Regions from separate parts of the Pelagibacterium mangrovi genome, predicted to be linked through region 3. Evidence: riboswitches for the same ligand, from Rfam matches in the RefSeq annotation. Region 3 holds a riboswitch; each other region holds the start of a gene.

Region 1 (2,261 bases), on a different contig from region 3:
GCGCGCGAAGGCCAGTGCAAGCACCAGCACCAGCCCCGCCCCCGCGACCGACGCCCCCGTCACCCCGAGCTGGCGCACGATGGTCAGTCCCGACAGCCAGCCGGTGGTCGACGTCCCCAAAATAACGATGGCCGCTCCCAGCACCGCGCCCGAACTCACGCCCAGAACGAAGGGATCGGCCAGCGGATTGCGGAACAGCGTCTGCATCAGCGCTCCGCCCACACCCAGCGCCGCGCCGGCAAATATCGCGGTAATGGCCTTGGGCAGCCGCGCATCCATCACGATGACGCGGTGAATGTCCCGGCTTCCTTCGCCGCCGAGCAAAATCTGCGTCACCTCGCTGATCGGGATAAACACCGTCCCGCGCGCAAGCAGGATCAGAAAGCCCAGCACGACCAGCGCGATGAACACTGAAAAGCTGATCACCACGCGGCTGGGCCGGACACGCGCCGGCATTGGCGCCGTCAAAGTCGACATCTGGTGCCCTCCCTATGCGATCGCTGGTTTGGCCGAGGCCGAAAAAAACAGATGCTCGGGCAGCGTCGTCTCCTCGACGATCACCGAGCGCACGAACCCCTCCACCGCTTCGCTATCGGGCAGCCGATACCATTCGCCACGCGGATAGACGGCGACCATCGGCCCCTTGTTGCAGGGAAACATGCAACCGGTGCGCGTCGTGAGGCATTTGCCCGATGCACCCTGTCGGCTGATTTCCGATTTCAACGCCACCACCAGCGATGCCGCATCGCGGTAGTGGCAGCGCGGCCCGGTGCAAACCAGGATATGGTGAGAAAAATCGGGCGGCGTTTCCCAGCCCGGCTTGCCCAGACTGGTCTTGGCCGTCGTCGCGGGTTGGGCCGTCTCGATATTGTCGAGCGCCGCAATCGCCATGCGCTCGAGCACATCGCTGGTTTCGAGCACTTCCCGCCCGATCGCAACGTCCAGATCGGCCCTGTCGGTTTTCTCCAGCCAGTGCCCCACCGCGCCCGGCAGCCAGGCGCGCATGGATTCGGCGAACGGCAGCCCGATCGGCTGGATCAGGATGCGCCGATGCCCTTGCGCGACAAGGCTATCGAGCGCGTCGGGCAGGCTCTCGGAGGCTCCCTCCAGCCGCACCAGCACCGAGGGCACGGCAATCGCCGCCTCCAGCCGCGCCGCCATGGCCTTGAAGCGCCCGGCACTCAGATTGGCCTGCGAGATGGCAAAGAGAACGGCGTCCGGTTGCAGCCCGTCGGCTCCCGGAACGGGACGGACAGGCGTAACGGGCCACTGCGGCGAGCGGATGGTCATCAAACAATACTCCCGCCGAGACACCTCGCTCGGCTCAAAGGTCGTGTTGTTGCGGCAGGTCTACTGGCTCCCGGCTCAAATGCCCGCCGCCGCCTTCCCAGCCCCATGGGGCCAGTGGCAGTTTGGCGACAGGCTCGCCGGTTACAGTTGCGAGGGCAGCCACGGATTTGGCCCCGATTGGGTCGTCCGTACCGTGTTCCCTTTTAATCCGATCCGCGTTCGTCATGCGGATCGAAACCGTAACGCGCACACAATGTCAGCTTGGCTAGCAACGCGCAAGCAGCCATCGAGGGCAGTCGAAATCGATGTGTGCCATGATTGTCTCTCCTCCATGCGAAGGCTGAAACCAAAACGGGGCCCGGGACTTAACGCCCGTTTCGGCCTCGCCGGTCAGCGATCGATAAAGGCAGTGTGCCGCAAGCGCCGGCGCAAAACCTGCACATTCTGTTCCAGTTTTCTGTATAAAACTTGCACAGCCAGTTCCAGTTTTCGCCCGCCCCACGACTCGAAAGAAAAAAGGCACGGACCGAAATCCGTGCCTTTGAAATCGCCCCTTACTGCGGGACCTTGATCGGCTCCAGCGGAGCCACGATCTCGGCCCGGCGATCCTCGAACCAGGGCGGCAGCATCAGGCTCTTGCCCAGCTCCTCGATCGGCTCGTCGGTGGCAAACCCGATATCGCAGGTGGCAAATTCGGTGAGCACGCCCCCGGGCGACCGGCAATAGACCGAGTGGAAGTAGTTGCGGTCCTTCTGCTCGGAGGAGTCGGTGTAGCCAAGGCCTTCCAGCCAATCCTTGAGCTGCTTCTGGGTGTCGTCGTTTTCGACCTGGAACGCGACGTGGTGCACGGTGCCTTCACCGAACGTCCACGATCCCTGGGGCGTATCGGCGTCCTCGCGCAGGATCACCGTCTTGCACGGCCCGCCACCGTTGATTTCATACTGGTGGTAGTTCTCCTCCTGCCCGGTCTT
Region 2 (2,261 bases), on a different contig from region 3:
CTGCATTTTTCGGCAACTATCGCCCAAGGTTCGCCCGGCTCGAAACGTCCTAATCGTTGAAGCATGAAGCAGTAAGGCCGGAAGGAGGAGGAGGAGCGAATGAGTATTTCATTACGCGCAAGCGTCATATTGGCCGCCGCAACGATCCCGTGGGCAGCCCCTCTTGTCGCCCAGGAAACTTCTTTTCCGGCCACGCTCGATGAAGCCTATACGGGAAGTCTCTCCGTCGACTTGTTCCCCGTCGATGGCGGATCGAGCATTTTTCGCGACTGGGGCAGCGCCGAGGTGATCTTTTCCCGGTTGGCCGATGGCACCGTGCAATTCACCACCACGGGCGAGATAGACGAGGAAAACGGCTTCGAAGTGTCCGTGATACTCACCGAACAAGCCGATGGCATCTGGCGTTCGCTCTCACCCGAAGGCATGGTCCAGCTCGACCCGGAGGGGAAACTCCTCTCTATTTCCCTCGATGGCGGGTTCGAACTGATCTGGACCGGGCAATTCGACGCCCAGGGTGGCGCCCTCACCTTCCGCAGGTTCCCCACCGACGCCGCCCCCGCCGAGGAGCGAGACTTCACGGCGATCTTTTCGCTCGATGTCGAACGTCCGCGGCCCGTGCCCCAGCCAGAACCCGAGCAAAAGCCTCAACCCGGCTCGGAAGACGAGGCGGCCTCGGATGGGAACGGCGATTGCGAAAGGATCGAATGGCGCTTGGTCAATCGCTGGAACCCCTGGGGCGGCGGCCTCAGCCTCGAACGCGAACCCTTCTGCGTCAATTGAGGTAGCAGAACCCATAGAGCATCTTGTCTGGCGGGAACCGTTGTGCAAGAAACATTGCGCTTCGGTTCCGCCATTGCGCGCGGATTAAAAGGGAACACGGTGCGGATTACCCATCAGGGGCCAAAACCGTGGCTGCCCTCGCAACTGTAAGCGGCGAGCGTTTCGCAATCATGCCACTGGCTTTGTCCGGGAAGGCAGCGAACGCGCCAGAGCCGCGAGCCAGGAGACCTGCCCAAGCACGATACCATGAAGCCGGACGAGGTGTTCCGGCAGGGGATAGATCATGACCGCGCCGCTCCCGTGTGCTTTTCACCGCATCCTTGCATCCCGTTTCCGGAAAGCGGGAATGTGCAGGCGCCATCTTTCCATTAAACGCTAGAATCGGACTCGGCGCTCTGCGGCGCGGCCTCCTGCCGCCGTTTGACGCCATCTCGTGGGTTCAGCCGGGCATGGGGAGCATCCATCCTTGAGAATTGATATCGCCGGCTTCACACGCGGCACCAAAACCCTCGACCACCGTGCCGTTCTGGATTTTTGCGCCAGAATGGACGCTCTGGGCTATGATGGCATCTGGTTCAACGAATTCCATTTCCAGCAGCCGCCCGATCCCTACCCGTCCACCCTACTTCTAGCCGCCGCAATCTTCGCGCGGACCGAACGCATCCGCGTCGGCACCTCGATCGTCGTCCTTCCGCTCTACCACCCCCTGCTCCTGGCCGAGCAGATCGCCCAGCTCCATTGGCAGAGCGGCGGACGGTTCGATCTCGGCATCGGGCGCGGCACGCATCCGACAACGCTTGAAGCTCTGGGCATATCGGCCGACAGCACCCGTGAGCGTTTCGTGCAGTCCTTCGCTCTCATGACATCGGCCTGGACCCAGCCGACCCTGATCCCCGCACAAAGCGTTTGGCCAAGCTCCTCATTTGCCGTTGGTCCTCTTCTGCCTCCCGGCCAGACCGTGCCCGTCTACGCCGCCGGTTCGACCGCCGAAACAATCGGCTTTTCGATAGATCACGGCTTGCCCCTCCTCCTCAGCCTCGAACCGCCCGAAGCCCGGCAGCTCGCAATCTATGACGAATTGACCGGCAACCGCTCTGGGCGCTACCCCGCCGATTTCTCCATCTCGCGCTATGTGACGATAGCGCCCTCGCGCGCCGCCGCCCTTAATGCCGTCGATGCGTTGCTGCCTCGGCTCTACGACCGCCGCAGGCGCTACGCCATCGCCCAAAACCGCCCTCTCGACACCATCAAGCCGATCGACCGCGATGTCTTTCTTAGCCACCAGATGATCGCCGGCAGCCCCGACGATTGCGTCGAACAGCTCGAGGCTCTCCGCCAGCAAACCGGCATCGACAGCATCCGCCTGATCTTCAATTGCAATGGCGAGGTCCCCGAGCCGGAGGCCGATGCCATGGCCACTCTTTTCGGCCGCGAAGCGCTCGGCGCGCTTCAGGCCCTTCCCTCTCTCACAACCCCACCCA
Region 3 (2,261 bases):
GCCCCGCCGATCAGCCGGATAACGATCAACCCGGCCTCGGCCAGCGTATTCTCGCACCAGAGATCCACGGAAAAATTGTGCGTCAGCCGCATTAGATTGGCCAGCCGCAGGCCCTCCTCCCCCGCCCGGTCGGCGGCGGCGGCGAGCATGGCCAGTTCGCTGTCGGCCGAGGAGGCGAATACGAACCGCCCCGGCGTCTGGGCGAGGTCGATGGCCTCGCCCTCCTGCTGGAGGGCTCCGGCTTGTGCGGCAAGAAGGTGCATGGCGCTTTACGCCGCCTCGGCGACCTTTTTCAAACGCGCTTCGATGGCGTCGCGGGCCAGCGGGCTTTCCCCGATCACCACGAGCCGCGTCACCTTCTCCTCGCCCTCGCGCCAATCCCTGTCGAAATAGGCATTGACCCGCGGCCCCACCGCCTGGATCGCCAGCCGGGCCCGCGCGCCGGGAATGGCGGCAAAGCCTTTCAGGCGCAGAACGTCATGGGTGGCGATGGTGTCGGCAATGGCGCTCAAAAGCTGATCGCGTCCCAGCCCCGACGGCAAGGTCACCGAAAAGGAATCGAAATCGTCGTGCTCATGGCCTTCTCCGCCAGGGTCCATCTCGTGATGACTTTCGCGCCCGGACAAATCGTCTTCCGAGCCGATGCCGAGCCCGAGCAGCGCCAGCGCATCCACATGCCCGTTGGCGGCGCGCACGATCGCCGTGCCCTTGCGCATATGCCCGCGCAGTTCGGCCTCCACGGCCTCGAGCGCGCGCTCGTCCACCAGATCGGTCTTGTTGAGCACGATCATGTCGGCGGCGACCAATTGATCCTCGAACAATTCGCCCAGGGGGGTATCGTGATCAAGCATCTCGTCGCTGCGCCGCTGCGCGTCCACCGCCGCTTCATTGGCCGCGAACCGCCCCTCGGCGAGCGCCGCCGCGTCGGCCACCGTCACGATGCCGTCGATGGTCACTTCCGCCTTGATCTCGGGCCAATTGAAGGCACGGATCAGCGGCTGGGGCAAAGCGAGGCCCGAAGTTTCGATGACGATATGGTCGGGCCGGTCGGGCCGGGCCAGGATGGCCTTCATGGTGGGGATGAAATCGTCGGCCACGGTGCAGCAGATGCAGCCATTGGCCAGTTCGATCATGTCCTCCTCGCGGCACGTCTCGTCGCCGCACCCGGCGAGCACGTCCTTGTCCACCCCGATGTCGCCGAATTCATTGATGATCAGCGCGATACGCTTGCCCTTGGCGTGGGCCAAAAGGTGACGCACCAGCGTGGTCTTTCCGGCGCCCAGGAACCCCGTGATAACGGTGGTCGGAATCTTGGTGTCAGTCATAATTTTTGCCTCGCAACGCGTCCACCCGACGCGGAAAATGAGTGATGCCCGAGGCTCCCTTTGGGAAAGCCTCGTCCGGATGTGCTGGCAGGTCTCCTGGCTCGCCGCTCGATCGGACGAACTCCCCTTCCCGGCCTTATGGCCAGTGGCGTTGCGGAGATCGTCCATCGCGACTTACAGTTGCGGGGGCAGCCACGGCATTGGCCCCGTCAAGGGTCGTCCGCACCGTGTTCCCTTTTGCTTCCCCATCCGACTCTCTTGCAACGAAAGGGGAACCAACACGGTTTAACCTCTGACACGCCCACCAAGTTCGAGTCAATTGCATCGCCGGGCGGGCGCGCCTATCAAACAGGCAAACGGGGAGAGACGACGACCATGAAGATGCGGCGGTTGGGCAAGACGGGTCTGTGGGTGTCGGAAATCGGGCTGGGCTGCTGGCAATTGGGCGGCGATTTCGGCCCCATGGAAGACACCGAAGCCTCCACGATCCTTGCCAACGCCGCCCGCCTGGGCGTCAATTTCTGGGACACCGCCGACGTTTATGGCAACGGGCTGTCCGAGCACCGCATCGGCACCTTCTACGGCAAGCCCGAAGACCTTGTCGTCGCCACCAAGGTCGGCCGCTCGGCTTCGCTCTATCCGGACAAATATACAAAGGGCGGCATCAAGGACAGTCTCGAAGAATCGGCGCGCCGGCTGCTGGTCGAAACCATCGATCTCGCCCAGCTCCATTGCGTCCCGCGTGAGGTGCTCGAAGCGGGCGAGATTTTCACCTGGATGAACGAGATCCAGGCCGAAGGGCTGATCAGGAATTGGGGGGCGAGCGTGGAAACCATCGCCGAAGCCGAAATCTGCCTCGAGCAGGAAGGGCTCTCCACCCTCCAGATCATTTTCAACATCTTCCGCCAGGATGCCGCCGATGGCCTGCTCGAGAAG

Evidence for each region. Region 3 has a riboswitch for cobalamin ahead of cobW (cobalamin biosynthesis protein CobW). Riboswitches for the same ligand answer to the same signal wherever they lie in the genome.
Region 1: linked by a shared signal. The riboswitch ahead of V4T21_RS07765 ((2Fe-2S) ferredoxin domain-containing protein) and the one ahead of cobW (cobalamin biosynthesis protein CobW) in region 3 are both predicted to bind cobalamin.
Region 2: linked by a shared signal. The riboswitch ahead of V4T21_RS05415 (LLM class flavin-dependent oxidoreductase) and the one ahead of cobW (cobalamin biosynthesis protein CobW) in region 3 are both predicted to bind cobalamin.

The regions. Positions count from the first base shown of each region.
Region 1 is NZ_JBAFXA010000004.1:36,068-38,328, forward strand. Features, by position in the region: gene V4T21_RS07760 (FecCD family ABC transporter permease) at 1-477, opposite strand, end outside; gene V4T21_RS07765 ((2Fe-2S) ferredoxin domain-containing protein) at 490-1,290, opposite strand; cobalamin riboswitch at 1,327-1,547, opposite strand; gene V4T21_RS07770 (ring-cleaving dioxygenase) at 1,845-2,261, opposite strand, start outside.
Region 2 is NZ_JBAFXA010000003.1:60,997-63,257, reverse strand. Features, by position in the region: gene V4T21_RS05420 (hypothetical protein) at 100-780, shown strand; cobalamin riboswitch at 826-1,030, shown strand; gene V4T21_RS05415 (LLM class flavin-dependent oxidoreductase) at 1,247-2,261, shown strand, end outside.
Region 3 is NZ_JBAFXA010000012.1:43,883-46,143, reverse strand. Features, by position in the region: gene cobN (cobaltochelatase subunit CobN) at 1-263, opposite strand, end outside; gene cobW (cobalamin biosynthesis protein CobW) at 270-1,325, opposite strand; cobalamin riboswitch at 1,395-1,620, opposite strand; gene V4T21_RS18255 (aldo/keto reductase) at 1,701-2,261, shown strand, end outside.